Regions from separate parts of the Blastococcus sp. TML/C7B genome, predicted to be linked through region 1. Evidence: predicted binding sites of a transcription regulator. Region 1 holds the regulator's gene; each other region holds the start of a gene.
What was found. The regulator LexA, encoded in region 1, represses DNA repair genes until DNA is damaged. The targets are predictions, from matches to a motif close to TCGAACANNTGTTCGA.

Region 1 (7,257 bases):
CGAGATGTGCGGCAACGGCATCCGGCTGTTCCTCCACGCGCTCGTCGAGGAGGGGCTGCTCGACCGGGCCGCGTGCGCCGACGGCGTGCTCGTCGGCACCCGCGGCGGCCCGCGCCGGGTCGGGGCCGCCACCGGCGGCGGCTACTGGGTGGACATGGGGCCGGCCCGGGAGTTCGGGCGCGGGACGGCGGAGCTGGACGGCCGCACGTTCTCCGGGCTCGCCGTCTCCATGGGCAACCCGCACCTGGCGGCCCTCACCGAGGTCGACGTCGACACCCTCGACCTGACCGGGAGCCCGGTGTTCGACGCCGGGCTGTTCCCCGAGGGCGTGAACGTCGAGCTGGTCAACGTGCTGGAACCGGGCGCGCACATCCGGCTCCGGGTGGTCGAGCGCGGCGTGGGGGAGACCCGGTCCTGCGGCACCGGCGCGTGCGCGGCGGCCTACACCGCCCTGGCCGCCGCCGGCCGGACCGAGGGCACCGTCGTCGTGGACGTGCCCGGGGGTCGCCTGTCGGTGCAGATCGACCCCCGGACGACGGTGCTCACCGGGCCCGCGGTGCTGGTGGCGACCGGGTCGCTCACCGAGGAGTGGCTGGGGGCCTGATCCTCAGACGCGCTCGTCGTCGCCGTCGGGGGACTCCGGCATCATCGACTCGCCCTCGGTGCCCGGGCTGCCGGTCGGCTCGCCGCGCCCGCTGTCCTGGTCCGGCCCGCCGCCCATCGGGTTGCGCGGCGGCCCGCCGATGCCCTTCGGGTCCCGGCCGGGATCGTCCAGCTCGCCGCCCGATCCGGCCCTGCCCGATCCGATGCTGCTCGATCCGCTTCCGCTCATCGGTTCCTCCTCGTGTGGGGCGATCTGGTCAGGACCGCCCTACCCGCGCACCGGGTCGGGATGCACCGGGGCGCTCGCGGTGTTGTGCACGGTGATGACAACTCAGGTGCTACCTGCCGACGACCGTGCCACGCTGGAGACGATGACCACCGCCCAGAACCGCGCCCTCCTCGACGACGCCCAGGCCCGGGTCGACAAGGCCGCCGGCCGCGTCGACGACCAGACCACCGGCTCCTACGACCTAGAGGCGCGAGGCGCGCTGCGCCGCGTCGCCGGGCTCGGCACAGAGCTCGCCGACGTCACCGAGGTCGAGTACCGGCAGCTGCGCCTCGAGCGCGTGGTGCTCGTCGGCGTGTGGACCGAGGGCACCCAGGCCGACGCCGACCGATCCCTCGCCGAGCTGGCCGCGCTCGCCGAGACCGCCGGTTCCGAGGTGCTCGAGGCCGTGAGCCAGCGCCGCGACAAGCCCGACGCCGCCACCTACGTCGGCTCGGGCAAGGCCGGCGAGATCCGCGACATCGTCGCCGCCACCGGTGCGGACACCGTCATCTGCGACGGTGAGCTCACCCCCGGCCAGCTCAACCAGCTGGAGAAGGTGCTCAAGGTCAAGGTCGTCGACCGGACCGCGCTGATCCTCGACATCTTCGCCCAGCACGCCACCAGCCGGGAGGGCAAGGCCCAGGTCGAGCTGGCGCAGATGCAGTACATGCTGCCGCGCCTGCGCGGCTGGGGTGAGTCGATGTCCCGCCAGGCCGGTGGTCGCGTCGCCGGCGGTGGCGGCATCGGTACCCGTGGCCCCGGTGAGACGAAGATCGAGACCGACCGGCGACGGATCCGCGCCCGGGTGAGCAAGCTGCGCCGGGAGATCGCCGGGATGGCCACCGCCCGCGCCACCCAGCGCAGCAGCCGCGACCGCAACGCCACCCCGAGCGTGGCGATCGCCGGCTACACGAACGCCGGCAAGTCCAGCCTGCTCAACCAGCTCACCGGCGCCGGCGTGCTGGTCGAGAACGCGCTGTTCGCCACCCTGGACCCGACCGTGCGCCGCGCCGAGGGGCCGGACGGCCGCGAGTACACGCTCACCGACACCGTCGGCTTCGTGCGGCACCTGCCCCACCAGCTCGTCGACGCCTTCCGGTCGACGCTGGAGGAGGTGGCCGCGGCCGATCTCCTGCTGCACGTGGTCGACGGCTCCGACCCGGACCCGCTCGGCCAGATCAACGCGGTGCACGTCGTCCTGCGGGAGATCGACGCCTCGGCGGTCCCGGAGGTCATCGTCGTCAACAAGGTCGACGCGATGGACGAGGAAGCGATCCTCACCCTGCGCCAGGCGCTGCCCGGTGCGGTCTGGGTCTCGGCCCGCACCGGCGCCGGCATGGACGGGCTGCGCGAGCTGATCGCGGCGCGCCTGCCCCACCCGGACGTCGACGTCGACGTGCTCGTGCCCTACGACCGGGGTGACCTCGTCGCCCGCGTCCACCGCGACGGCGAGGTGCTCGCCGAGGTGCACGAGGCCGGGGGCACCCGGCTCACCGCCCGCGTCGACGGGTCGCTGGCCGCGGCGCTCGAGGAGTTCGCCGCCCCGGTGGGGTGACACCCGTGCCCGGTCCGGCTCGTCCAGGTCACGACGAGGTCACGGCCCGGTACGGTGGGCCGGTGACGAGCGGCGTGGTGCGCGACGCCGGCCCCCGGGGCACCGACGCCCGGCTGCCGGTGGGCCGGCCCTCCTGGTGGCTGGTGCTCGTCGCGCTCGTGGTCGGCGGCCTGGTCACGCTGGACCTGCTCGCCTCCGGCGCCACCGAGCGGCTCGACGTCCGCGTCTCCGAGGTCGTGCGGGGCTGGGGCCTGGCCGACTCGGCGGCCTACCCGCTGGTCTGGGTCGTGACCCAGCTGGGCGGCCGGGTGACCATCCTGGTGGTGCTGGCCGGCCTGGTCGGTTACCTGGGCTGGACGCGGCGCACCCTGCTGCCCCTCGTCCGCGTGCTCGTCGCCCTGGCCCTGCTGACCGGGGTCGTCTACGCGCTGAAGTTCGGCACCGGGCGGACCGCGCCGGGCTACCCCGGCAGCTACTTCTTCCACGAGGACGGCGCCTCGTTCCCCTCCGGGCACGTCGCGAACGCGGTGCTCATGTGGGGTGTCGCCCGGTGGCAGGCGGTCGAGTACGGACTGCCGCTGCGCGTCCAGCACGTCTTCTGGTGGCTGAGCGTCGTCGGCCCCGTCCTGACCGGGCTGTCGATGATCTCGCTGGACTTCCACTGGGTCACCGACGCCGTCGTCGGTGCGGCCGTGGGGATCGTGCTGCTGGGCGTGGTTCACGCACTGGACGCCGTCGTCCTGTCACGCTGGGTCCGTGCCCGAGCAGGCCGGCCGACCGCCTAGCGGCGCTGGAGGACGACGAGCCACGCCGGCGGTCCGGCTCGGCGGGGCCGTCCTCCTCGGCGCCGCGCTGCTCCTGGTCGGTGCACCGGCCGCGGCGGGTGAGGAGGCCGGCGCGCCCGAGGTCCGCTGCACGATCACCGATCCGGCGCTGGACGAGATCTCCGGCCTGGTCGACCTGGGCGACCGGATGCTGGTCATGAACGACGGCGGGGACCAGCTCTCCGTGACGGTGCTCGACGCCGGCTGCCAGGTGTTGGAGACGCGGACCGCGGACGTGGACCCCTACGACCCCGAGGACCTCGGCATGAGCGCCGACGGCACCGTCTGGCTGGCCGACGCGGGGGACAACACCGCGATCCGGTCCACCGTCGCGCTGCTCTCGTTGCGGCCCGACGGCTCGGCGGGCGTGCACCGGCTCACCTACCCGGACCGCGCGCACGACTCGGAGGCGCTGCTGCTGGCCCCCGACGGCACCCCGTACCTGGTGACCAAGGACGTCCTGGGCTCCAGCGGGGTCTACCGGCCCACGGCACCGCTGTCGGAGCAGGCGACGGTGCCGATGGAGCGGGTCGCGACGGTGAACATGACGCTCACCGGGACGGCGGGCGGACCGGTCGGCCGCGCCGGCCAGCTGCTGATCACCGGGGGAGCGGTGGCCGCCGACGGGTCCGCCCTGGCACTGCGGACCTACACCGACGCCTACGTCTGGCCGCTGTCCGGGTCCGACGTGGCCGGCGCGCTCGCCGGCACGCCCGTGCGGGTGGCCCTGCCCGACTCGCCGCAGGGCGAGGCGATCAGCTTCACGGCGGACAGCCGGCGGCTCGTCGTGGCGAGCGAGGGTGTGCCCGGCGACGTCGTCGTCGTGCCGATCCCGGCGGGATCGGCCTCCGATGCTCCGGCGTCGTCGGACGGGCCGGTGCCCACCCTGAGCGAGCTCACCGGGTCGGGCCGGTCGACGGTCACCACCGCGCTCATCGCGGCTGCGGTGGCGACCGTCGTGGTCTGGCTCGGCGGCGCGCTGCGCCGGCGCGCCAAGCGCTGATCCGCGGGTCGCTCAGACCCGCCGCAGCACCGAGACGACCCGACCGAGGACCGTGGCGTCGTCGCCCGGGATGGGGTCGTAGGCCGGGTTGTGCGGGAGCAGCCAGACGTGGCCGTCGCGCCGCTTGTAGGTCTTGACCGTCGCCTCGCCGTCGATCATCGCGGCCACGATCTCGCCGTTCTCCGCGGTCGGCTGCTGGCGGACGACCACCCAGTCGCCGTCGCAGATCGCGGCCTCGACCATCGAGTCACCGGCGACCTTGAGCATGAACAGCGTGCCCTCGCCGACGAGCTCGCGGGGCAGCGGGAAGACGTCCTCCACGGCCTGCTCGGCGAGCACCGGGCCGCCGGCGGCGATCCGGCCGACCAGCGGCACGTAGGTCGGCGCCGACACCGGCTCGTCCGTGCCGGCCACCGGCTCCGCCAGCGGTGCCGTGGGGCGCGACGTGTCGCCGGGCAGCCGGACGTCCAGGGCGCGGGGGCGGTTCGGATCGCGCCGCAGCCAGCCCTTCTTCTGCAGGACCGAGAGCTGGTGGGCCACCGACGAGGCGGATGACAGGCCGACCGCCTCGCCGATCTCGCGGACCGAGGGTGGGTAGCCGCGCCGGTCGATCGAGTCGCGGATGACCTCGAGCACGCGGCGCTGGCGCTGGGTCAGCCCGTCACCGTCGGCGCCGCGGTCGGGGAAGGAGCGCACCGTGGCGGTGCCCTCGTCGGTGCCCGGCTCGGCCGTCGCGCTGCGCGTGCGCCGGCCCCCCGACGTCCCGCTGGTCTCCGCCACGTCTCCTCCTCGCGGGCTGCCGCTGCAGCCGTGCTGGTGTGCGTCGGGACGACCGTAGCGCCGATCGCTCTCGCTTTCAAACAGGTGTTCGAAGAAAGTCGCCGTGCCGGGGTCGCTTCTGTCGGACCCGTCCGGTAGACATCGCACAGACGTTCGATTCGAACAGCCGTTCGAAGGTCGCGGGCGGCCGTCGGGAGGAGTGGTCATGGGAAGCGTGGCGCAGGCAGTGGTGGAGTTCGACGAGGCCGTGCAGGCGCCGTGGCGCCCGCCGCTGGCCGGTGGTCCGGTCCGGCGCGGGCAGCTCCGCGCCGTCCCCGACCAGGCCGGCCCCCGGGTCGCGGTGCCCCCAGGTGCGGGTCGGTCGCCGGCCGGGCTCCCGGTGCACGGCCGGCGCCCCTCCGCGGCGCGGCCGGGTCGGCCGCTGCCCTCCGCGCCCGCCGCACGCAGGCCGGTGCCGGGTCGCGGGGTGGAGCGCCCGGCCGCCCCGGCGCTCCGGCTGACCCGTCGCGCCCGGCGGCTGGGTGTGGTGCTGGGCCTGGCGGTCGGGGTGGTCGTCGGCTCGTGGGTGGGCTCGGTCGTCTCCGACGACGGCGGGCTGCGCCTGGCGGGGGCGAGCAGTGTCGTCGTGCAGTCCGGGGACACGCTGTGGTCCATCGCCGCCTCGGTCGCCGGCAGCGGGGACGACGTGCGCGCGGTCGTCGCCGAGATCCGTGAGCTGAACGGGTTGGCGGACGCCTCGATCGCGCCCGGCCAGACGCTCGTCCTCCCGTGACCGCGGGCGCCCTGCCCACGGGCGGCGCGCCGGCCAGGGCAACACCTCGTCAAGCCGAGGCGGTCAGTTCGTCAATCCTCTGCCCGGGTGCCTTCACGGAGGGTGGTCGTCCGAGCGCTTACGGTCGTCGGGTGTCAGGTGCCATGGAGAGCCGCGCGGCCGTCTTCACCAGTTCCCCCCAGGCCGTCGAGGTCTTCCAGGCCGGCACGTGGTGGTCGGGCGAGCTGCTGGGCTGGCGGCACGACGCCTCCGGCGCCTGTCAGATGTGGGTCCGGGTCGTCGTCGGCGGCGTCGAGGAGACGGCGTGGATCGACCTCGCCGCGCTCCGCCTGCCGGACGCCGAGGCGGCCGCCGCGGCGCGGTCCGGCCGGATCGACCCGCAGGTCAAGCAGGTGCTCCCGCCCGATCAGGCGATCTCGGCGCTGCGCAGCCGCAGCCGGGTCACCGACACGGCCGCCACCGCCACCGCCGCCGCTGCCACCGCTGCGACCGCCGACACGACGGCCACTGCCGCGCTCCCGCTGATCCGCGACGAGGTCGCGCCCGCCCGTCGCACCGGCCGCCGCCGCGCGCCGGAGGGGCGCCCGCCGCCGCGGTCGCGGGCCCGGTCGCCGCGGGCCGGCACCGCGCCCCGGGCGAGGAGGGTCGCCACCGCGCGGCCGACACCGAGGTCTTCGCGGCGGTCTCCGACGCCACCGACCAGCTGCCCGCCGTGGCCGACGCCGTCGTCACCGGGACCGCCGTCACCGGGCCGGCCGCCGAGCCGCGCCGTGCCGCGCGCCCGCACACCGGCGCCGGCTGGGCGGTGCCCACCGCTCGCACGCCCCGCCCCGAGGAGTCCCTCGGCCGCGCCGAGGTCTGCACCGGCCGGATCGACGCGGAGCCCGATCTGCTCACCCGGCCGATGCGCCTCAGCGACCTGGCGCCGGGCGCCCGGCGTCCCCGGCTGAGCGGCTCCCGCTCCGCCTGACCGGTCCCTTCCCGGAGTTCCGGGCGGATCCACCGGCGCGTCGCCGTGGCGTGTCGTGTGACTGCTGGGAAGCCGTGTTCCCAGGGGTGACAGCCGGGTCAGGGCGGAACACGCCGACGATCCCCGCTCTTGCACATCTAGTGGGGCCAGGCTTAGGGTTCCACTAGATCTAGTAGTTACAGAGCTGTAAGCCTTGTCCACAGGCTGCTCCTCAGGTTCTCCCCGCGGCGTCCACCGGATGTCCCCAGGAGGGTCCACAGGGCGCCCGGACGAGGAGCCGCGAGGGAGGTGAACCGCGATGCGCTGCCCGTTCTGCCACAACCCCGACAGCCGGGTGATCGACTCGCGGGAGGCCGACGAGGGGGCCACGACCCGTCGTCGCCGGTCGTGCCCCCAGTGCAACCGCCGGTTCACCACCGTCGAGGAGGCGGTCCTCGCCGTCGTCAAGCGCAGCGGCGTCAGCGAGCCGTTCAACCGCGCCA
Region 2 (7,257 bases), 1.1 Mb from region 1:
GGCCGAGCGCTCGTGGAAGGGGTGGAAGGTGACGTCGACCGTCTCGCCGGAGATCCGCCAGGGGCGCTCCCAGTCGGTGCGGTCGTACTCCCAGCGCAGCTCCTCGCCGATCTTGTGCAGCCGGCCGTCGACCAGCACGCCGTTCTCCGTCGAGCCGGTGCCGTCGGTCCACTTCCCGCCGACGGTCAGCCCGCGGCCGCCCGGGGCGCTGCCGGCGGCCCAGTTCCACGTGATGGAGCGGGGCCACTTGCCCCGGCCGGAGTCGAGGACGGCGAACGAGCCCTCCCCGACGGGCACCTCGATGCCGGCGACCAGGAGGGAGCCGGTGACCGGCAGTGCGACGTCCTTCACCGTGTACTGGAAGCGCTTCGCGCTCCACGGGACGACGACGGCGAGCGCCTCGTGGTCCGGGGCGCGGTGCACCGTGAGGTCGAAGTCGACGTCGGGGGCGGTGCCCTTCAGCGTGGTCGCCGCCGGGGTGCCGCCGAAGTCGAAGGCGAGCGTCTTGCCGCGGCCGGCGGCGGTGCCGGTGCGCTCCGGCAGCACGACGCCCTTGGCCAGCGGCACGATGTCGGCCCGCTCGATCTCGTGCCCCGTGGCCCGGTCGAGCACGTAGAGGCTGTACAGCGCGGCGTAGTCCAGCGAGGAGACGGTGACACCGAGGACGTGGGTCGGCGTCATGACGCCCCAGTACTCCCAGCGCTTCGCCCGCCCCCAGCCCCGCAGGTTGGCGCGGTGCAGCGGCGTCCGGCTCCAGCCCACCGCGGCCGGGTTCAGCCGCCCGTCGGGGCCGCACAGGTCGACGGGCTCGGTGATCTCGCGTTCGCTGGTGGGCACCGCGGCAGGCTAGCGGGCGGCCGGTGCGCGATGTTTCCCGTGGAACCAGACGTGCCGGGGACGGGTCAGTTGGCCATGTCCACGAAGCGGCTGTAGTGGCCCTGGAAGGCGACGGTGACGTTCGCGGTGGGCCCGTTGCGGTGCTTGACCAGCATGATGTCGGCCTCGCCGGCCCGCGGGGACTCCTTCTCGTACATGTCCTCGCGGTGGATCATCATCACCATGTCGGCGTCCTGCTCGATCGAGCCGGACTCGCGGAGGTCGGACAGCATCGGCTTCTTGTCCTGACGCTGCTCCGAGCCACGGTTGAGCTGCGACATCGCGATCACCGGGAGCTCGAGCTCCTTGGCCAGCAGCTTCAGCGCACGGGAGAACTCCGAGACCTCCTGCTGGCGGCTCTCGACCTTCTTGCCCGAGGTCATCAGCTGGAGGTAGTCGATGACGATCAGCTTGAGGTCGTTGCGCTGCTTGAGCCGGCGCGCCTTGGCCCGGATCTCCATCATCGTCATGTTCGGCGAGTCGTCGATGTAGAGCGGGGCGTCGGCGATCTCGCCCATGCGGCGGGCCAGCTTCGACCAGTCCTCGTCGCTGAGCGAGCCGGCGCGCATGTGGTGCAGCGGCACCTTCGCCTCGGCGGACAGCAGACGCATGGTGATCTCGTGCTTGCTCATCTCGAGCGAGAAGATGGCGGCGGGCATGTGGTGCTTCACCGCGGCCGAGCGGGCGATGTCCAGCCCGAGGGTGCTCTTGCCGACACCGGGCCGGGCCGCGATGACGACCATCTGGCCGGACTGCAGGCCGTTGGTCAGCTCGTCGAGGTCGCGGATGCCGGTGGGGACGCCGCGCGCGGTGCCGCCCCGGGAGGCGATGGCGTCCAGCTCGTCCATGGTGGGCTGGAGGACGTCGGCGAGGCGGGAGTAGTCCTCGCTCATCCGCTTCTCGGTGACGTCGTAGATCTCCTGCTGGGCGCGGTCGACGATGTCGTCGACGTCGCCCCGGCCGCCCGCGGCGCCGTAGCCCAGCTGGACCACGCGGGTGCCGGCCTCGACCAGCCGGCGCAGCACGGCCTGCTCCGCGACGATCGCGGCGTAGTAGCCGGCGTTGGCCGCCGTCGGCGTCGAGGCGATGAGCGTGTGCAGGTAGACCGCGCCGCCCATCTTCGACAACTGGTCGGTGCGGTTGAGCTCGGCGGCCACGGTGATCGCGTCGGCGGGCTCGCCACGGCCGTAGAGGTCCAGGACGACGTCGAAGATGATCTGGTGCGCCGGGCGGTAGAAGTCGGCCCCGTGCAGGACCTCGACGACGTCGGCGATGGCGTCCTTGCTCAGCAGCATGCCGCCGAGCACCGACTGCTCGGCCTGCACGTCCTGCGGCGGCTGCCGGTCGTACTCCGGCGCCGACGCCATCGGCCGGCTGTACTCGTCGGCCACCGCCACGGGTCGTCCTCCTTCTCCTGCAGGCGCGCCCGCACCGCCGCTCACCGAGGGGAAGCCGGGAGTTCGGCGGGCACGCCGGACCGAACGCGTGTTCGGGGAATTGCTACCGCCGGGCACTGACACTTCGAGCCCGGAGAGCTGGGGACGACGTTAGGAACCCGGAGCGGCGGCGTCCAACACCTCGATCTGCACAACATGTGGACAAGTCGGTGGACGGAGGCGTGTCGACATGTGGAGACGGCGGGGGACGGCGTGGGGGCGGGTCCCCACCACGAGCGCCCCACCTGCGCCGACGCCGTCCCCGGGCTGTGGACGGGAAGTTCCCCGAAAGTTTTTTCCGCGTTGGCACGCGTGGTGTCGCCGTGACGGACGGGACCGTCCCGTCCACACCCGAGCACCCCTCCCGCAGCGCTCGCTCCCGGCGCCCGACAGCGCGAGATCGCCGATCTCGCGCGCTAAGGGGCTCCGACAGCGCGAGATCGCCGATCTCGCTGCGAGAGGAGCCGGTGGCGCGGGTGCACGAGGCGGCTCAGCGCCCCGGAAACGCCACGAGGGGCGCCGGACCGGAGTCCGACGCCCCTCGGGGACGCTGCACGCGCTCAGGGCGCGCTCAGGCGGTTCAGCCCGCGACGACCTCGATCGCCAGGGTGCTGCTGACCTCCGGGTGCACGCGCACGGTGACGGCGTGCTGGCCCGTGGTCTTGATGCTGCTGGGCAGCTCGATCCGGCGGCGGTCGAGCTCCGGGCCACCGGCCGCGGTGACCGCGGCGGCGACGTCGGCGGTCGTGACGCGGCCGAACAGGCGGCCACCGTCACCGGCGCGAGCCGGGACGCGGACCTTGAGGCCGGACAGCTGGCCGGCCACGGCCTGCGCCTCCTCGAGCGAGCGCACCTCGCGGGTGGCACGCGCCCGGCGGAGGGACTCGACCTGCTTCTCGGCACCCCGGGTGGCCTTGATGGCCAGCCCGCGGGGCAGGAGGTAGTTGCGGCCGTAGCCGCCCTTGACCTCGACGGTGTCGCCGGAGGACCCGAGACCGGTGACCTCCTGCGTGAGGATCAGCTTCATCGTCGACATGATCAGCGCGCCGTCGAGGTGTAGGGCAGCAGGGCCATCTCGCGGCTGTTCTTCACGGCCACGGCGACGTCCCGCTGGTGCTGGCTGCAGTTGCCGCTGACGCGGCGGGCACGGATCTTGCCGCAGGTCGGAGATGAACTTCCGCAGCAGCGTCGTGTCCTTGTAGTCCACGTAGGTCGCCTTGTCCTTGCAGAACTGGCAGACCTTCTTCTTGGCCTTGCGAATGGGTGGCTTGGGCACCGGAGTACTCCAGAGTTCAGTGGAACAGGGATCGAAGGATCAGAAGGGCGGCTCGTCGGAGGGGCCGGCCGGCGTCGACCAGGGGTCGCTCGCACCGCCGCCACCACCGCTGGAGCCACCGAAGCCGCCGCCACCGCCGCTGCCCCCACCGAAGCCGCCGCCGCCACCCTCACCGCGGGAGGCCTTGGTGACCTTCGCGGTGGCGTAGCGCAGCGAGGGGCCGATCTCGTCGACCTCCAGCTCGATGACGGTGCGCTTCTCGCCTTCCTTCGTGTCGAACGAGCGCTGCTTGAGCCGCCCGCTGACGATGACCCGCGAACCGCGGGTGAGGGACTCGGCGACGTTCTCGGCGACCTGGCGCCACACGTTGCACCGGAGGAACAGCGCTTCGCCGTCCTTCCACTCCTGCGACTGGCGGTCGAAGGTGCGCGGCGTCGAGGCCACGGTGAAGTTGGCGACGGCGGCACCCGACGGCGTGAACCGCAGCTCGGGGTCCGACGTCAGGTTGCCGATCACGGTGATGACGGTTTCGCCGGCCATGCTCAGTGAGCCTCGGGGCGCATCAGCTTCGTGCGGAGCACCGACTCGTTCAGGTTCAGCTGGCGGTCCAGCTCCTGGACGGCGGCGGGCTCGGCCTGGATGTCGACGATCGCGTAGATGCCCTCGGCCTGCTTGTTGATCTCGTAGGCCATCCGACGACGACCCCAGATCTCGGTCTTGACGGTGCCACCGGAGTTGGTGACCACGGTCAGGAACCGGTCGAGCGAGGGCGCGATGGTGCGCTCCTCGAGATCGGGGTCGAGGATGATCATCAGTTCGTAATTGCGCACGGAGAACCCCACCTCCTCTGGTCTCAGCGGCCGCAGGGGATCTGCGGCAGGAGGGTTGTGCATGCGTTGCGCGTCCCGACGAGCTCGTGGAGAGCCGGAACGCGCGGGCCCAGGCTACCAGTGATCACCGGACCGCCCCGGCGCCGTCCACAGGCAGCCCCGGACGGCAGCGGCCGCCGCCCCCTGCCGGGGACGGCGGCCGCGTGCGTGCCGGTCGGTCAGCGCGAGGCGCGCGCGGCCTGGTGGGTGCGCACCAGCGCCGCGCCGGCGGCGGCCAGGGCGACGACGGCGGCCAGCGCTGCTGCCGGCAGCGGCTCCGCCGCGGAGGCGGTGTCGGCGGTGGTGTCGAGCTGCTCGCCGTCCTCGTCCAGCCCGGTGCCGTTCAGGCCGGCCAGCTGGCCGAACACCGGGACGGTCGCGCCGTCGTAGCTGCCCGCCAGCCCGCCGGAGCCGCCGGTCCCGGTCCCGGTCGAGCGGGTCGTGCCGCGCTCGGCCAGGAAGCGGGCCGGGTCGAAGGCCGCGGCGGCCGACCCCGCCCCCGGGCGCAGCTGGGCGGCCCCGGCACCGGTCGCGTACGCGTACTGGCTGCCCGGCACGCCCTCGACGGCGGGCGCGGCCGGCTGCTCGGGCACCGCCGGCGTGGCAGTGGGCGCGGGCGCTGGTGCCGGCTGGGTGCCCGGCGTGCTCGGCACCGGCAGCAGACCACCGGCCTGTGGCGCCGGGAGGGTGAGCGGGGGCAGCTGCGGGAGGTTGACGCCGGGCAGGTTCGGCAGCGGGACCAGCGTGTTCACCACGAACGGCGTGGGCGCCGGCAGCGGGGGCAGCAACCCCAGCACGGTGTCGGTGAGGATCGACGTGAGCGAGGCGTTGCTCTGCAGCTTGTGGGTGTAGGTGATCGAGCAGGTCAGGCAGGTCGAGGCGAACGTCTCGGTGACCGAGGCGCCCGGGGCGAGCACCCGCTTGCCGGACGGCAGGCCGAGGGTGACCTCGGTCTTCGCGGTGACGCTCACCAGCGTGGGCAGCAGCCCGCCCCCGCCGACCTGGACCGGCTTGTCCCTGGATCTCGTTGACGAAGGTGACCGAGCCGCCGCCGTCGACGGAGACGATCGGCGGGGTGAGGTCGCGGATGGGCACGGTGACGGCGGGAGCGGCCGCGGCGGGCGGCGCCAGCACGACCGAGGCCGCGGCGACGGAGAGCCAGCCGAGAACCGCGACGGCGACACCGCGCCGTGCCGTCCGGTGGATGCGACCGGTTGCCATCTGCGTAGTACCTCCGACTCGACCTACTGCTGGGTAACCAGCGTCACGCTGCTGAACGATGATGTGTGATCGCGGTTACGGCTAAACCCGGATCCGGTCGCGAACTACTGTCGCCAGGCGTGGCCAACCACCCGATCGGCGTACACGTGGGCTCCGGGCTCGACGAGGACGGGCAACTGCTCGACGGCGGGCCGCTGGCCCGTGCCGCCGAGCTGGACGCCGACGTCGTCCAGCTGTTCCTGACCGACCCGCAGAGCTACAAGGCGCCCCGTCCCCGGCCTGACGAGGCGGAGCTCCGGGCGGCCGACGTCACCGTCGTGGTCCACGCGCCGTACATGCTCAACGTGGCGTCCACGAACAACCGGATCCGCGTCCCGGGCCGCAAGCTGCTCGGCCAGCACGCCACGGCGGCCGCGGCACTCGGCGCGATCGGCCTGGTCGTCCACGGCGGGCACGTGCTCGCCACCGACGACCCCGCGGTCGGCGTCGACAACTGGCGCAAGACCTTCGCCTACCAGGAGAAGGACGGCGGCTTCGCGCTGCCGCTGCTGATCGAGAACACCGCCGGCGGTGGCAACGCCATGGCGCGCGACCTCGACGCCGTCGCCCGGCTGTGGGAGGCGCTCGGCGACTTCGGCGCCGGGTTCGTCCTCGACACCTGCCACGCCTGGGCCGCGGGCTGGGACCTGACCACCGTCGTCGACGACGTCCGCGCGATCACCGGCCGGATCGACCTGGTGCACCTCAACAACAGCCGGGACCCGGCGGGCTCCAGCCGCGACCGGCACGCCCCCCTGGGCGACGGCGAGATCCCGACGGAGCTGCTGCTCGACGTGGCCCGGGCCGCGGGCTGCCCGGTCGTCCTGGAGACACCGGGCGACGCGGCGGGCCACGCCGGGGAGATCGCCCTGCTGCGGGAGGCGCTCAGCCCCGCCCGGTGACCGGCCCGGGCGGCGCCCCGGCGGGCTCCGCGGCGGTGCGGGCGGGGCGGCGCGCGCCCAGCCGGTGGTCGGCGGGGGAGTCCTCCAGCGGGCCCCCGGCCGGGTCGTCGACGCCGGGCCAGCTGGTGCGCACGATGTCGCGGTCGGGGTCGAGGACGTCGCGGACCACCAGCGCCACGAGCACCAGGACGGCGACGTCGCGGATGACGACGGCGAGCAGGAACCACTCGACGGCGATGCCGTTGTCCTCGGGGCCGAGGTACCAGAGCATCCGCGTGACCCAGACCAGCGCCTCGGTGGCCTGCCATGCCAGCAGCGAGCGCCAGGCCGGGCGGGCCAGCACCACCAGCGGCAGCAGCCACAGCGAGTACTGCGGGCTCCACACCTTGTTGAGGAGCAGGAACCCGGCGACGAGCAGGAAGGCGATCTGGGGCAGCCGCGGGCGCACGGGAGCGGCGACGGTCAGCCAGGTGACCGCGGTGAGCATGAGCAGCGTGGTCATGGCGACGGCGCCGTTGAGCACGACCGGCGTCTGCCCGGGGGCGAGCGGGCCGTCCAGGATGCGGTCGTCGGTCAGGTGCAGGGCGATGTTCCACAGCGAGTCCGGATCGGCCTCGCGGGAGCTGTTCAGCTCGAAG
Region 3 (7,257 bases), 1.7 Mb from region 1:
GCGGATCCACTACACGCTGGCCCAGGCGATGGTCCGGGTCGAGGACGACGCGGGGGCCTACCGAGAGAGCGCCGCGGCGATGGCGCTGGTGCCCGCGCAGCCGCCGTCGGAGGCGCGCACCTGGGCGGCTGCGACGCACGCGCGGATGAGCTACTCCGTCGGCCGGCTGGACGAGGCGGACGCCACGGCGGAGGAGGCCCTGGCGGCCGCGGACGCGCTGGGCTTCGACGGAGCGTGGGCCGACATCGCGGTCACCCAGGTGCGGGCGCGGCCCGGTGCCGACCCCGTCGTGGTGCGGGCGCGGCTGGACGAGGCGCTGGCGCGGGCGGCCCGGTCCGGCGACGTCGAGGTCGAGATGCGGGTGCTGTTCAACCTGGCGACGGTCACCTTCGAGGCCGGGTGCATCGCCGAGGCGCTGGAGTGGACGCGGCAGGGCACCCGGCGGGCCCGTGACCTCGGCGTCGAGTGGTCGTACTACCCGGCCGAGCTGCGGCACCTGCACGTGACGGCGCTGTACATGGCCGGCGACTGGGACGGCAGCCTGGCCGAGGCCGACGTGCTGGCGCGCGTGCCCGACATGTCCGCGCACGTGCGGGCCGACGGGCTGCTCGTGCTGGTCGGCCGGGGCGATCCGTCCGCCCGGGCGCGGATCGACTGGGCCCGTGGGCTGATCCCGCGGCTGAGCGCGCACGTGCTGCTCGACCTGGTCACGGCGGGCTCGGAGATCGACCTGGCCGCGTGGGAGGGCCGGCCCCGGGACGCCGTCGACGTCGCGCTGGCGAGCTACCGGCGGCTGCGGCAGGAGTGGGACGACGACCACCTCGGCGTGCTGCGTCTGGCCGGCAGCGCGCTCGCACCGGTCGCCGATGCCGCCGTCGCCGCGCGGAGGGGCGGCGACGCCGAGGCCGAGGCCCGCTGGCGAGGCGAGGGCGAGGAGCTGGTCGAGGCCGCGCACTCCGCCGTCGAGATCTACCGCGGGACGTACGGCGACACGATGGGCGTCGAGGCGCGGGCGTGGCTGGCCCGGGTCGCGGCGGAGGCCGCCCGCGTTCGGGACGAGCCGGCGGTCGAGCCGTGGCGCGCGGCGGTCGAGGCGTTCGGCTTCGGGCACGTCTACGAACAGGCGCGGTCCCGGTGGCGGCTGGCCGAGGCGCTGCTGGCGGCCGGCGACCGCGCGGGGGCGGCCGAGCAGGTGGCGCTCGCGCACGAGGTCGCCGTCCGGTTGGGGGCGCAGCCGCTGCGGACCGCGCTCGAGGCGCTGGCCCGCCGCGGCCGGCTCGACGTCGCCGGGGTGCGGCCGGTGGAGGTGAGCGCGGTGCTGACCACTCGCGAGGCCGAGGTGCTGCGGCTGCTCGCGCTGGGCCGGACGAACAAGCAGGTCGGCGCGGAGCTCTACATCAGCGAGAAGACGGCCAGCGTGCACGTCAGCAACATCCTGGCGAAGCTGGGCGCCGGCGGCCGCACCGAGGCGGTCGCCATAGCGGCGGCGCGAGGTCTGCTGCCGGTGGAGTCCTAGCCGCTCTGTCGGTCAGGAGTCGGAGGATCTCCTCGTCCGACCGGCCGCCGGCGCATCTGTGGAAGAACGGCCGGCGTGTGGACGGCGGCCCCGCCGGGGTCGACTGCTGAGTTGCGGTCGCCGACACGGGCGGACGCGCCGCAGCGAGCGACATCAGGTCAGCAGTCGGCGACGGGGCGCCCTCAGAGCATGGTGCGGAGGCGCTCCCGCCGGGCGCGGAGCACGTCGACCGACGCCGACGCCGACGGCGGGCCGGGCACCGACTGCCGCAGCTGCGTGTGCACCACGGCCTGCGGCTGCGCGGTGCGCGCGGCGACCCGGTTCACCAGCTTGTTGATCTCCCGGCGCAGCTCGGCGGCGTCGCGCCACGAGCGGCCGGCGTCGTCCTCGTCGGGGTGGTCCTCGACGACCATGAAGTCGTCGGCGTCCGCGCGGTGGCTGGCCGCGATCCGCAGCCGCAGCTCCTCGTCGCGCTTGGAGAGCAGCTCGGCGGTCTGGGCCGGGGTGAGCAGCCCGGGGATGCCGAGGAACTCCTCCTCTTCCTCGCCGACGACCACGGTCGGGCCGGAGCCCTCGCCGGTGTGCGCCGTCCCGCTGTGCAGCACGTGCGCGAAGCGGGCGTCGGCCTCGAGGGCCTCCCACTGCTTCTGCTCGCCCTCGCGGGGCTCCCGCGGCGGCAGGTCCAGCGCCTCGAGCTCCTCCTCGGGCTGGGTGCGCGGCGGCGGCATGACGTGGTTGCGCTGTTCCTCCATCGACGCGGCCAGTGACAACAGCGGCCGGACGGCGGGCAGGAAGACGGTCGCCGACTCGTGCGGCGCCCGCGAGCGGACGACGCGGCCGACGGCCTGGGCGAAGAAGAGCGGCGTCCGGTAGGAGGTCATCCAGGCCAGGACGGCGGCACGCGGGACGTCGACGCCCTCGGAGATCATGCGGACGCAGACGGCGATGCGCGCCGACCCGGTCGCGAAGCGCTCGATCTTCTTCGACGCCTTCGGGTCGTCGGAGAGGATCAGCTCGGCCGCCTTGCCGGTCACCCGGCGGACGATCTTGGCGTAGGCGCGGGCGTCGTCCTGGTCGCTGGCGAGGATCAGCCCGGCGGCGTCGGGCATGCCGTTCTCGCGCAGGTGGGTGATCCGGTCGTCCATCGCGGCGATGACGTGCGGCACCCACTGGCCCTTGGGGTCCAGCGCCGTCCGCCAGGCCTGCATCTCGACCGACCGCGTGCCGGCCTCCGACAGGGAGGCGGCGACCACCTCGCCGGCGGAGTTCCGCCAGCGCGAGGTGCCGGTGTAGGCGGCGAAGACGACGGGGCGGACGACGTTGTCGGCCAGCGCCTCCTTGTAGCCGTAGGTGTAGTCCGCGCGGCTGACCAGGCCGACGCCGCGCTCGCCGCCGTCGCCCTCGAAGGTGTCCTCCTCGTAGCGGACGAAGGGGATGCGCTCGTCGGGCTTGGTGCGGAACGGCGTCCCGGTCAGGCACAGCCGGCGCGCGGCCCGGCCGAACGCCTCCTCGGAGGCCTCGCCCCAGGAGAGCCCGTCGCCGGCGTGGTGCACCTCGTCCAGGATGACCAGCGTCTTCACCGAGGTGCAGCGGGCGGCGTGCAGCATCGGCTTGCCGGCGACCTGCGCGTAGGTGGTCACGTACCCCTGCGTGCCCGCGCGGACGGGGCCGACGGCGTTGGTGAGGCCGGGGTCGAGCACGATGCCCATCGCGTCGGCGGCGTCGGCCCACTGGAGGCGCAGGTGGTCGGTCGGGCAGACGACGACGACCCGCGCGACCTCACGGCGGGCGAGCAGCCGCGCGGCGAGTGTCAGGGCGAACGTGGTCTTGCCGGCGCCGGGAGTCGCGGTGACGAGGAAGTCCTTGGGGGAGGTCTCCTCGTACTGCTCGAGGGCGGTGCGCTGCCACGCCCGGAGCGGCCGGCTGTTCGTCTGCGGGCTCAAGGCCTCCGCTCGTGCTGCGCTCCCCATGTCGGGGTCCATTCTGGCTGCCGCGAGGGCAACACGCCCAACCCGGGTCCTGCCGCGTGCCCCGGCCCCGGCGGCGTATGGAGCGCCGCGACGGGGTCGCTGACCTGCGGCGATGCGATCCACCCGGCGAGTCCTGTGGTGATTCCCATCCTGTGAGGGACGGATACGTCACGCCCCGCCGGTCACATCGTTCCCGGCCGCCTCGGGATGCGCGGAAAAGTGTCGGTGGTCGATCGTATGTTCGAACACATGAGGGACGGCGGGACGACGGCGAGGCCCACGGCGGGGTGGGCGTCCGGGCCGCTCGGTGCCGTCCAGGCGGCCGATCGCGAGATCTCGCGGCAGACCGCGGTGCGGGCCCGCGCGGTCGCGGCCTTCGCTGCCACCCGCCCGGCCTCGGCCGACCGCCCCGCCGATGTGCCCGGGTCGATGAGCGAGGAGCGGCGGGCGGCCCGGCCCCAGGTGCTCGCCGACGTGAGCGAGTGGGTCGGGGACGAGCTCGCGCTCGCGCTGGAGGTCAGCGGCTCGGCGGCCGAGACGCTGCTGGAGCGGTCGCTCACCCTCGTGCACCGGCTGCCGCGCACGCTCGAGGCGCTGGAGTCCGGGCGGCTGCACGTCGGCCACCTGTTCCCGGTGCTGGAGCGGGTGGGCCCGATCGCGGACGACCGGAAGCGGGCCGAGCTGGAGGCACGGCTGCTCGCCTGGATGGAAGGGCGGGTGACGACGCCGGCGCAGCTGGCCGCGAAGGCCCGCCGCCTGGGACTGCTGGTCGATGCGCGGGACAGCGCGCGCCGGCTGGCCGAGGCGGTGCGGCGGCGCGGGGTGCACGTCCGGCCCGACCGGGACGACGGGATGGCGCAGGCGGTGGCGCTGCTGACCGTGCCCGAGGCGGCGGCGCTGGTCGACGCGCTGGGCCGGTACGCCGACGCCCTCGACGAGCCGGGCGACGAGCGCACCCGCGGCCAGAAGATGGCCGACTGCCTGCTGGACCTGGTGCTGCGGCCGGGGGAGTCGGACCTCGCGCCGGTCCAGGCGCACCTGACCGTGGTCGCCGCGGTGTCCACGCTGCTCGGCGGGGATCAGCCGGGCGAGGTCGCCGGCCAGGTCGTCCCCGCGGAGGTGGTGCGCGCGCTCGCCCGGGCGCTGGGGCTGCTGCCCGAGGAGGACGCAGACGTCGGCGACGGGCCCGGTTGCGCCGCCGACGCGGGCGAGGAGGCCGATGGCGAGGGTGACGTGACCCGTCCCGACGGCGATCCACTGGATGTCGATCCACCGAGCGCCGATCCACCGGGCGCTGCTCCACCGGGCGCTACTCCACCGGGCGCTGCTCCGCCGGGCGCTGCTCCGCCGGGCGCTGCTCCGCCGGGCGCTGCTCCACCGGGCGCTGCTCCACCGGGCGCTGCTCCACCGGGCGCTGCTCCACCGGGCGCTGCTCCACCGGGCGCTGCTCCACCGGGCGCTGCTCCACCGGGCGCAGAGGCGTCGCGGGAGGAACGTCCCGACGCAGGCACCGTGGCGGCGCTCGTGCCCGCGGCATCCGCGTCGGCGATGGAACGCGCGCTCGCGGAGTGGTGGCGCGACGTCGAGAAACGCGCGGTGGTCGAGGAGTGGGGCGCCCGCGGGAGGCCGGTCTTCGAGTACGACGGCGTGCTCCACGCGGCCCGATCGCGACCCCCGGATCCAGCGGGTGGGGGAGGTCCACCCGCCGCCGCGCTGACGTCGCCGGGCGCCACGACCGCAGCCGCACCGGATCCGCCAGCCGCCTCGTCGGACCCGCCGACGTGGGCAGCGGCCGACGCGGCGGTGGACGCGGCGGGACGAGCGCTTCTCGAGTTCGACCGCGCGGTCGGCCGGGCGGCGACCGAGGTCCGGCGGGCCGAGGTGGCCGATGCCGCTGACGAGGCGGCGTGGCAGGGCTCGCCCGCGGGGCGGGTCTCAGCCGCTCCCGACGCGCTCGAGGCGCTCCGGGCAGCCAGTGCTGGGCAGCGGGCCGCGCTGGCCCGGTTGCTCCAGGCGACCGCGGGAGGAGGGCTGGCGGAGCGACCGCGGATCGCCGTGGTCGACGCGCTCACGGGCGCCCTGGTGGCGCTCGCGGACAGCCGCGAGCTCCGTCGGGGTGGAGCGCTCGGACCGCCGCCCCCGTCACCGGGCTACCGGCCGGGAGCGGCGCTCGAACGCTACCTGCGCGCCCGGGACCGGCGGTGCCGGCTGCCGGGCTGCCGGCGACCGGTGCCGCGCGGCGGGGAGCTCGACCACAGCCGGCCCTGGCCGGACGGGCCGACCAGCGCGGCCAACCTCGCCGGCTACTGCACCCCGCACCACCGCGGCAAGCACCAGGCCCCGGGCTGGCGGCACGTGCTGGCGCCCGACGGCACGCTCACCGTGACGACGCCGTCCGGGCTGCGGGCGCGCAGCGCCCCGCCGCCGTTCTGACCGGGGTCACGGCGGCGGGGCAGCTGAGCGGCGAGGAGGTGAGTCAGTGCGGGTGGAGCAGTAGAGCGGGATGGCGTCAGCCCTTGGCCGGACGGTCCTCGAGGATCCGCTCGGCGAAGCGCCAGCCCGCGTCGGTCTTCACGTACTTGTCCACGTAGCGCGGGGCGCCGGCGAGGATCCAGTTCCCCTCGACCGCGGCCAGCAGGATCATGTCGGCGGCGCCGTGGGCCTCGGTCGCGGAGTCGAGCGTGACGGTGTGCCCGCCCATGACGTGCCGCAGCTTCATGCTCGAGGTCACGCCGGTGATCCACTCGGTCAGCGCAGCGCGGCCTTCGAGGGGCTGCCCGCCGGCCTCCATGCGCGCGTCCTCGACGAACAGCTCGGTCCACTCCTGGATCCGGGTGTCGTCGGTGTGCTGGGCGTACTGCGCGACCAGGTTGCGGATCTCGTTCTGCGCGACCAGCTGCTGGATCTCGTCCATGGGTGCATGCCTCTCGGAGTGGGGACCGGTGGGCAGGAACCTACGGCGCAGCCCTGACCAGCAGTGACCGGGGTCTCAGTCGGCGGGCTCGTCCACCCAGTCCGGGCCGTTGACCTCGCCGCGGCCGGCCAGGTCGGCGGCGTCGACGATCGTGTACGCGTACCCCTGCTCGGCGAGGAAGCGCTGCCGGTGCGCGGCGTACTCGCTGTCCAGGGTGTCCCGGCTGACCACGCTGTAGAAGTGCGCCTGCCGCCCGTCGGCCTTGGGCCGCAGCAGCCGGCCCAGCCGCTGCGCCTCCTCCTGCCGCGACCCGAACGTCCCCGACACCTGCACGGCGACGGCCGCCTCGGGCAGGTCGATGGAGAAGTTCGCGACCTTGGAGACCACCAGCGTCCGGATCTCCCCGGCGCGGAAGGCGTCGAACAGCTTCTCGCGCTCGCGGTTGGTCGTGGACCCCTGGATGACCGGGGCGTCCAGCGCGGCGCCGAGCTCCTCGAGCTGGTCGAGGTAGGCGCCGATCACCAGCGACGGCTCGTCGGGGTGCCGCTCCAGCACGCGTCGGATCACCGGCAGCTTCGACTGCGCCGTCGCCGCGATCCGGTACCGCTCCTCCGGCTCGGCGACCGCGTAGGTCATCCGCTCCTCGTCGTCGAGCGACACCCGCACCTCGATGCACTCCGCCGGCGCGATGTAGCCCTGCGCCTCGATGTCCCGCCACGGGGCGTCGTACCGCTTCGGCCCGATCAGCGAGAAGACGTCGTCCTCCCGGCCGTCCTCGCGCACCAGCGTCGCGGTGAGCCCCAGCCGGCGGCGGGACTGCAGGTCGGCGGTCAGCCGGAAGATCGGCGCCGGCAGCA
Region 4 (7,257 bases), 1.9 Mb from region 1:
CGGCGACGGCAACGCCCTGACCGTCCGGGAGACGCTGGACCACTTCGCCGTCTACCACTCCCGGTCGGCGGGCGCCGACGAGCTGATCGCCGCCGTCGGCCTCACCGAGGCGGCCGGCACGCGGGCGGCGCGGCTCTCCGGCGGGCAGCGCCGCCGGCTGGAGGTGGCCCTGAGCATGCAGGGCCGGCCGGAGCTGCTCTTCCTCGACGAGCCGACGACCGGCCTCGACCCGGTCGCCCGGCGGCAGTTCTGGGCGGTGCTCCAGCGCCTGCGGGAGGGCGGCACGACGATCCTGCTGACCACCCACTACCTCGACGAGGCCGCGCACCTGGCCGACCGGGTGGGCGTAATCGACGCCGGCCGGCTCGCCGACGTCGCGCCGCCGGAGCAGATGGGCGGGGAGCTGCGCCGTCGCGCGACGGTGCGCTGGCGGGAGGGCAGCGGCGTCCGTTCCGTCGTCACCACCGAGCCCGACGTCGTGCTGCGCGACCTGCTCACCACCGGGCCGCGGGTCGCGCTGCCCGACCTGACCGTCACCCGGCCCACCCTGGAAGAGGTCTACCTGCAGCTGGTCGGGGCTGCTCCTGCCGAGCCCGCTCCCGAAGGAGTCCTCCGATGACGCTCACCACTCCACCCGCCGACGTCCGCGCCGACACCCGGCCGAAGCCGCCCGGCGCGCTGCCGATCGGGCTGGCCCGGATCGGGCTGGAGCTGCGGCTCTACCTCCGCGACCCCGGGCAGGTGGTGTTCTCCTTCGCCTATCCCGTGATCATGCTGCTGATCTTCGGCTCGGTCTTCGGCGGCGAGACGACCGGCCCCGACGTCCGGTTCGAGGACTACTTCCTCGCCGGCATCGCGGCCACCGGGATCATGCTGACCAGCTTCCAGGCGGTCGGCATCGCGATCGCCGAGGAGCGCGAGCGCGGCGACCTCGCTCGGCTGCAGCTGCTCGGCGCGCCGCCCGCGGCCTACGTGATCGGCAAGGCCGGGCAGGTCGTGCTCACGACGGCGGTGCAGCTCGCCCTGCTGCTGACCGTCGCGCGGCTGGCCTACGACGTCCCCTTGCCGGCCGACGCGGGGCGCTGGCTGACCTTCGGCTGGGTCGCCCTGCTCGGCGTCCTCGCGGGCACGGTGCTCGGCATCGCGGTCTCACCGTTCGTCGGCAGCGCCCGGGCGGCGTCCGCGGGGATCACCGGCTTCTCCGTCGTCCTGCAGTTCTTCTCCGGCGTCTTCTTCGTCTTCGCCGAGCTGCCGCCGTGGATGCAGCAGGTGGCCGCGGTCTTCCCGCTGAAGTGGCTGACGCAGGGCATGCGGTCTGTGCTCCTGCCCGACCAGGCCGCGGCCGGGGAGGTCGCCGGGTCGTGGGAGCACGGCAGGACCGCCCTGGTGCTGGGCGCATGGGTGATCATCGGCGTCGTGGTCTGCGTGCGCACGTTCCGCTGGCGGCGGGGCGAGGGATGACCTCGCCCTGGATGCGGTCCGCCGGGCCCCCCGCGGCAGGGGAGCCCGGCGGACCGCCGCTGTCCGAGCGGGGCTGGCGCCTGACCGTGGTCGTCCTGCACGTCGCCTTCGCCGTCGGGATGGCGCTAGCGGTGGTCGACGTCCTCGTGGGGGACGTCGAGGGATCCCGGGCCGCCGCGGTCCTGGCGCTCGTAGCCTGGGCGCTGGCCTACGTCCTCCTGGGTGGGCCCGCGCTCGTCTCCCGCGACCCTCGCCGGCGGGTCGGCTACCTGACGGTCATGGTCGCCGCGGTCGCGGTGATCGCCTGGCACGAGCCCTCGGTGCTGTTCCTGCTGTTCGTCGCGTACTCGCAGGTGTGGTTCCTCGCCGAGCGGGGGCGCGACGGGGTGCCGTGGACCTTCGCGCTGGCCGCCGCGGCGACGGCCGGCCCGCTCGTCGACTGGACCCGGGGCGAGGAGCCGCTGGCCGGACCGGGCTCCACCCTGATCGGGCTGGCGTTCAGCCTGGCCATGGGGATCTGGGTGCACCGCGTGCTGGAGCAGAGCGACCAGCGGGCGTCCCTCATCCGGGAGCTGGAGTCGACCCGCGCCGAGCTCGCCGCGCTGCACCACCAGCAGGGCATGGTCGCCGAGCGGGAGCGGCTGGCGCGGGAGGTGCACGACACCCTCGCGCAGGGCTACACGAGCATCGTCGTGCTGGCGCAGACGGCGGCGGCCGCGCTGCCGGACGATCCTCCCGCGGCCGCCGAGCGGCTGGCGGTGATCGAGGACGTGGCCCGCGAGAACCTCGCCGAGGCCCGCGCGATGGTCGCCGCGTTCGCGCCGGTCGCGCTGGACTCGGCCACGCTGGTCGAAGCGTTGCAGCGGCTGACCGACCGCTTCGGCCGGGAGACCGGCCTCGCCACCCGGCTCGACACCGCGGCGCTCGGCGGGAGCGGGCCGGTGCTGAGCCGCGCCGAGGAGATCGTGCTGCTGCGCGGCGCGCAGGAGGCGCTGGCCAACGTGCGCCGGCACGCGTCGGCCAGCGCCGTGGTGCTGCGGGTGAGCCGGATCGGCGCGGGGGACGAAGCGCACGTGTCGGTGCACGTGGAGGACGACGGGGTGGGCTTCGACCCGGCCGTCTCCGCCGGCGTGGGGCTGGCCGGGCTGCGGGACCGCGCGGAGGAGGTCGGCGGCGCCGTCGACGTCCGCTCGGCGCCGGGGGAGGGGACCCGCGTGACGGTGCGGGTGCCGGTCCGGTGAGCGCCATCAGGGTGCTGGTCGTGGACGACCACCCGGTGGTGCGCGGTGGCGTGGTCGGCTGGCTGGCGGCGCAACCGGACATCGACGTCGTCGGCGAGGCGGGCGACGGGCTCGAGGCGCTGGCGATGGTGGCTGCCCTGACACCGGACGTCGTCCTGATGGACCTGCGGATGCCCCGCATGGACGGGGCCACCGCGACCGGCCGGCTCGCCACCGACCACCCGGGCGTGCGGGTGCTGGTGCTGACGACGTACGACACGGACGCCGACATCGTGCGGGCCGTCGAGGCGGGCGCGACCGGTTACCTGCTCAAGGACACCCCGCTGCCGCAGCTGGCCGACGCCGTCCGCGCGGCCGCCCGCGGGGAGACGGTGCTCGCGCCGCCGGTGGCGGCGCGGCTGGTGTCGCGGATGCGCGCTCCGGCCGTGGACGCACCCACCGCGCGGGAGCTGGAGGTGCTCGCCGGGGTGGCCCGCGGGCTGACCAACGCGGAGATCGGGCGGCAGCTGTTCATCGGCGAGGCGACGGTGAAGACGCACCTGCTGCGGGTGTTCGCGAAGCTCGGCGTGGACGACCGGACCCGCGCGGTGCTGGTGGCGGTGGAGCGAGGTCTGCTGCCGTCTCCGGGGAGCTGATCCGCCTTCTTGGGGGAGCTCATCGGGCTCCTGTCAAGGGCGGTCGGCGATCTGTGGACAGGTCGCTGACCTGGGGATTCATCTGGTGGTGCGTTGCTGCTACCGGTACAATTCGTACATGTGTTCGAGTAGTTGTCAGTCACCGTTGGAGTGCCTCACCGGTGCCCTGGCGGCCCTGGCCGACCAGGACCTGAAGTCCTCCTTCGGGCCGGCGGTGATCGAGCGGACCGGGGTGCTGGTGCAGGCCCGCAACCGGCTGGACGCCGAGGTGGCCCGCACGGTGCGCGAGGGTGAGCTGACCCAGGCGCCCGAGCACGACGGCAAGGCGACGATGGCCTCCTGGCTGCGCGGGCACCACCGGCTGCCGGCCGGGGCGGCGAGCCAGCTGGTGCGCAACGGGCGGGCGTCGGAGCGGCTGCCGGCGCTCGCGGCCGCGGCCGCGGCGGGTCTCGTGCCGGCGGAGGCAGTGTCGGTGATCGCGCCGGTCGTGTCCGACGTGAACCTGGCCCGCGCCGAGGCCCAGGGCGTGGACGTGGCCGAGATCGACCGGCTGCTCACCCAGGTCGCGGTGACTGCTTCGCACGCGGAGCTGCGGCAGGCGGTCGGGCATTACCTCGCCCGGCTGGACCCCGACGGTGCCGAACCCGATCCCACCGAGCAGCGGTCCCTGACCTTCGCCAAGCACACCGACGGCACCCTGTCCTTCTCCGGCACGCTCGACGCGGTCGGTGGAGAGAAGTTCCAGGCCGCGATCGAATCGATCCTGCAGGCCTCCCGCCCCGCGGGGGACACCCGCACCCGCGCCCAGCAGGCCGGGGATGCGCTGGTGCAGCTGTGCGACAACGCGCTGGCCTCCGGCAGCCTGCCGGTGCTGCGCGGGCACAAGCCGCACATCGGGGTGCTGATCGACCACGAAGACCTGATGGACACCAGCTCAGCGGCCGGGGCGGGCGCCGGTGCCGCGCGGACCGGGTTCGGTGGGCTGATCTCCGCGGCGAAGGCCCGCTGGCTGGCCTGCGACGGCACCGTCACCCGCATCGTCATCGGCCCCGAAGGCCAGCCACTGGATCTGGGCCGCACCCAGCGGCTGGTGCCCCCGCACCTCCGCAGGGCGGTCGAGGTGCGCGACCAGCACTGCGTCTTCGCCGGCTGCGATGCGCCCAGTTACTGGTGCGACGTGCACCACCTCGTGCACTGGATCGACGGCGGCGACACCTCGCTGCACAACTCAGGGCTGCTCTGCGAACGCCACCACACCAAGGTCCACCACGGCTTCCGGATAGAACGCCAACCCGACGGCCGATGGCGCACCTATCGCCCCGACGGCACCGAGATCCTCCTCGGCGAACCGTTCCTCATCTCCGCCTGACCTCCCGCCGGGACGTGACCCGGCTACCCGAGTTCGACAGCGAGCCGACCCTGCCGTGGCACCGGTATGCCGCCCGGCAGGGCCGGCTCGGCGGCGTGCGCGGGGTGCGGCGGGGGCACTGCCGGGCGGCCGAAGTGCCACCCCTGCCCGTAGTCGACGTCGAGCGCCCGGAGCGTGGCCGCCTCCTCCGGGGTCTCGATGCCCTCGGCCACGACGCGGGCCCCGAGCCCGCGGGCGAAGTCGACCAGCGACGCGGATGAGGATGCTGCGCACCGAGTCGCTGTCCACGGCGGTGACCAGGCTGCGGTCGATCTTGATGACGTCCGGCGAGGTGACGACGATGTGGCGAAGCGAGGAGAAGCCGGCGCCGACGTCGTCGATGGCCAGCCGCAGCCCGGCCGCGCGGAACGGCGCGAGGGCCGCCAGGAGCTGGTCGTAGTCGTCCACCGGGTCGTGCTCGGAGAGCTCGAGCAGCACGCGGTCGGCGGGGAGGCGGGAGAGCAGCGCGGCGCACTCCGGCGTCAGCAGCGTGCCGGGGGAGACGTTCATGGCGACGTACCCGTCGACCCGGTCGAGCAGGTCGGCCGCACGCGCCAGGGCCAGGAGCTCCAGTTGGTCGCCGCGGCCGACGCTGTGCGCCTCCGCGAAGACGACGTCCGGGGTCTGCTCCCACTCGGCGGGGAAGCGGCTCAGCGCCTCGGACCCGACGCGCAGGCCGGTCGCGAGGTCGACGATCGGCTGCAGCGCGACGACCGGGGCCGCCGCCGGCGGTGATCGGGTCGAGCCGCTGCTCGATGCCGTTGCGCCGCTCCGCCTCCTTGACCTGCGGCTCGATGATCACCGAGGCGGCCGAGGCGAGGACGTCCATCAGCGCCTTGTCGCGCTGGGTGAGGTCCCGGTCGGAGGTGAGCCCCGCGGCGCAGAACGTCCCGTACAGCGTCCCGTCGGAGAGCGTCACCGGCACCGAGACGTAGCTGCGGATCCGCGGCATGCGGGCCGCCGGCAGCCGCATCGCCGCCGGGAAGTGCTTCAGGTCCGGGATCACCGCCGGCAGTTCCTTGTCGAGGATCGCCTGGCAGAGCGTGGTCTCCTGCATCTGCGTGACGCCCTCCTGGAAGAGGAAGGGCACCGAGGACTCCACGACCTCCAGGTGCTGGGTGGTGCCGTCCAGCCGGGACAGGAACGCCACGGACAGGCGCAGTGACTTCTTCGCCGTCCGGAGCAGTTCGGCGATCTGCTGCTCGGCATCGGTGCGCTTCGTGCCCACGGTGGGTTCCTCTCGGCTGCGTCACGGAAGTCGTCGGCCGATCGGGGCACGAACTGGAGGGCGGCTGCCCCGGAGGGGTCGGGCCGGCGGGGACGTCGTCGTCCGGAGCACCGGCGCCCGGCACGTAACCTGGACCCCCGTGAGCCTCACCATCGGGATCGTCGGCCTGCCCAACGTCGGCAAGTCGACCCTCTTCAACGCCCTGACCAAGAACGACGTGCTCGCGGCGAACTACCCGTTCGCGACGATCGAGCCCAACGTCGGCGTGGTGGGCGTGCCCGACCCGCGGCTGGACAAGCTCGCGGAGATCTTCGGGTCGCAGAAGATCATCCCGGCGACGGTGTCGTTCGTGGACATCGCCGGCATCGTGCGCGGCGCCAGCGAGGGTGCCGGCCTGGGCAACAAGTTCCTGGCGAACATCCGCGAGAGCGACGCGATCTGCCAGGTCATCCGCGTGTTCACCGACCCCGACGTCGTGCACGTCGAGGGCAAGGTCGACCCGGCCGACGACATCGAGACGATCAACACCGAGCTCGTGCTGGCCGACATGCAGACGCTGGAGAAGGCGATCCCGCGGCTGGAGAAGGAGTCGCGCAAGGACAAGGACCGCAAGGTCCTGCACGACGCCGCCGTCGCCGCCCAGGCCGTGCTGAACGAGGGCCGGACCCTCTTCGCCGCCGGCGTCGACCCCGAGCCGCTGCGCGAGCTGAGCCTGCTCACGACCAAGCCGTTCCTGTACGTGTTCAACGTCGACGCCGACGAGCTGGGCAACGCCGAGCAGCTGGACGAGCTGCGCGCGCTGGTGGCGCCCGCCGAGGCGATCTTCCTGGACGCGCAGACCGAGTCCGAGCTGATCGAGCTGCCGGCCGACGAGGCCGCCGAGCTGCTCGAGTCGATCGGTCAGAGCGAGCCGGGCCTGGACCAGCTGGCGAAGGTCGGCTTCCGCACCCTCGGGCTGCAGACCTACCTGACCGCCGGCCCCAAGGAGGCGCGCGCCTGGACCATCCCGGTCGGCGCCACCGCCCCGCAGGCCGCGGGCGTCATCCACACCGACTTCCAGCGCGGCTTCATCAAGGCCGAGATCGTCTCCTTCGACCAGCTGGTCGAGGCCGGCTCCATGGCCGAGGCCAAGTCCAAGGGCTGGGTCCGCATGGAGGGCAAGGAGTACGTCATGGCCGACGGCGACGTCGTGGAGTTCCGCTTCAACGTCTGAGGGGCCTGCGGGACGTGCCGATGAGTTCCGGTGGCACCGCGGGTCCCATGCGCGACGCCTGACGGACGACG

Region 2: the regulator LexA is predicted to act here: its motif matches at 2,354-2,369, upstream of dnaB (replicative DNA helicase).
Region 3: the regulator LexA is predicted to act here: its motif matches at 3,716-3,731, upstream of JKP76_RS20040 (HNH endonuclease signature motif containing protein).
Region 4: the regulator LexA is predicted to act here: its motif matches at 3,450-3,465, upstream of JKP76_RS01145 (HNH endonuclease signature motif containing protein).

What each region holds. Positions count from the first base shown of each region.
Region 1 covers NZ_JAEOAA010000001.1:2,153,741-2,160,997, forward strand. The annotation lists gene dapF (diaminopimelate epimerase) at 1-604, shown strand, start outside; gene JKP76_RS10500 (hypothetical protein) at 608-832, opposite strand; gene hflX (GTPase HflX) at 975-2,426, shown strand; gene JKP76_RS10510 (phosphatase PAP2 family protein) at 2,489-3,211, shown strand; gene JKP76_RS10515 (hypothetical protein) at 3,183-4,253, shown strand; gene lexA (transcriptional repressor LexA) at 4,266-5,033, opposite strand; gene JKP76_RS20870 (LysM peptidoglycan-binding domain-containing protein) at 5,248-5,805, shown strand; gene JKP76_RS10530 (hypothetical protein) at 6,212-6,457, opposite strand; gene JKP76_RS10535 (hypothetical protein) at 6,518-6,775, shown strand; gene nrdR (transcriptional regulator NrdR) at 7,074-7,257, shown strand, end outside.
Region 2 covers NZ_JAEOAA010000001.1:1,046,748-1,054,004, reverse strand. The annotation lists gene JKP76_RS05095 (DUF2804 domain-containing protein) at 1-837, opposite strand, end outside; gene dnaB (replicative DNA helicase) at 903-2,273, opposite strand; gene rplI (50S ribosomal protein L9) at 2,893-3,339, opposite strand; partial or broken gene rpsR (30S ribosomal protein S18) at 3,351-3,588, opposite strand; gene JKP76_RS05075 (single-stranded DNA-binding protein) at 3,628-4,128, opposite strand; gene rpsF (30S ribosomal protein S6) at 4,131-4,418, opposite strand; gene JKP76_RS05065 (hypothetical protein) at 4,637-5,428, opposite strand; gene JKP76_RS05060 (hypothetical protein) at 5,418-5,747, shown strand; gene JKP76_RS05055 (deoxyribonuclease IV) at 5,798-6,619, shown strand; gene JKP76_RS05050 (glycosyltransferase 87 family protein) at 6,603-7,257, opposite strand, start outside.
Region 3 covers NZ_JAEOAA010000001.1:448,330-455,586, reverse strand. The annotation lists gene JKP76_RS22880 (AAA family ATPase) at 1-1,516, shown strand, start outside; gene JKP76_RS02260 (DEAD/DEAH box helicase) at 1,699-3,459, opposite strand; gene JKP76_RS20040 (HNH endonuclease signature motif containing protein) at 3,736-5,919, shown strand; gene JKP76_RS02250 (nuclear transport factor 2 family protein) at 5,996-6,400, opposite strand; gene JKP76_RS02245 (DNA repair helicase XPB) at 6,476-7,257, opposite strand, start outside.
Region 4 covers NZ_JAEOAA010000001.1:228,700-235,956, reverse strand. The annotation lists gene JKP76_RS01165 (ABC transporter ATP-binding protein) at 1-619, shown strand, start outside; gene JKP76_RS01160 (ABC transporter permease) at 616-1,461, shown strand; gene JKP76_RS01155 (sensor histidine kinase) at 1,458-2,702, shown strand; gene JKP76_RS01150 (response regulator transcription factor) at 2,699-3,337, shown strand; gene JKP76_RS01145 (HNH endonuclease signature motif containing protein) at 3,483-4,706, shown strand; gene JKP76_RS21955 (EAL domain-containing protein) at 4,730-4,918, opposite strand; partial or broken gene JKP76_RS21950 (EAL domain-containing protein) at 5,034-5,399, opposite strand; partial or broken gene JKP76_RS19905 (GAF domain-containing protein) at 5,596-5,895, opposite strand; gene ychF (redox-regulated ATPase YchF) at 6,113-7,186, shown strand.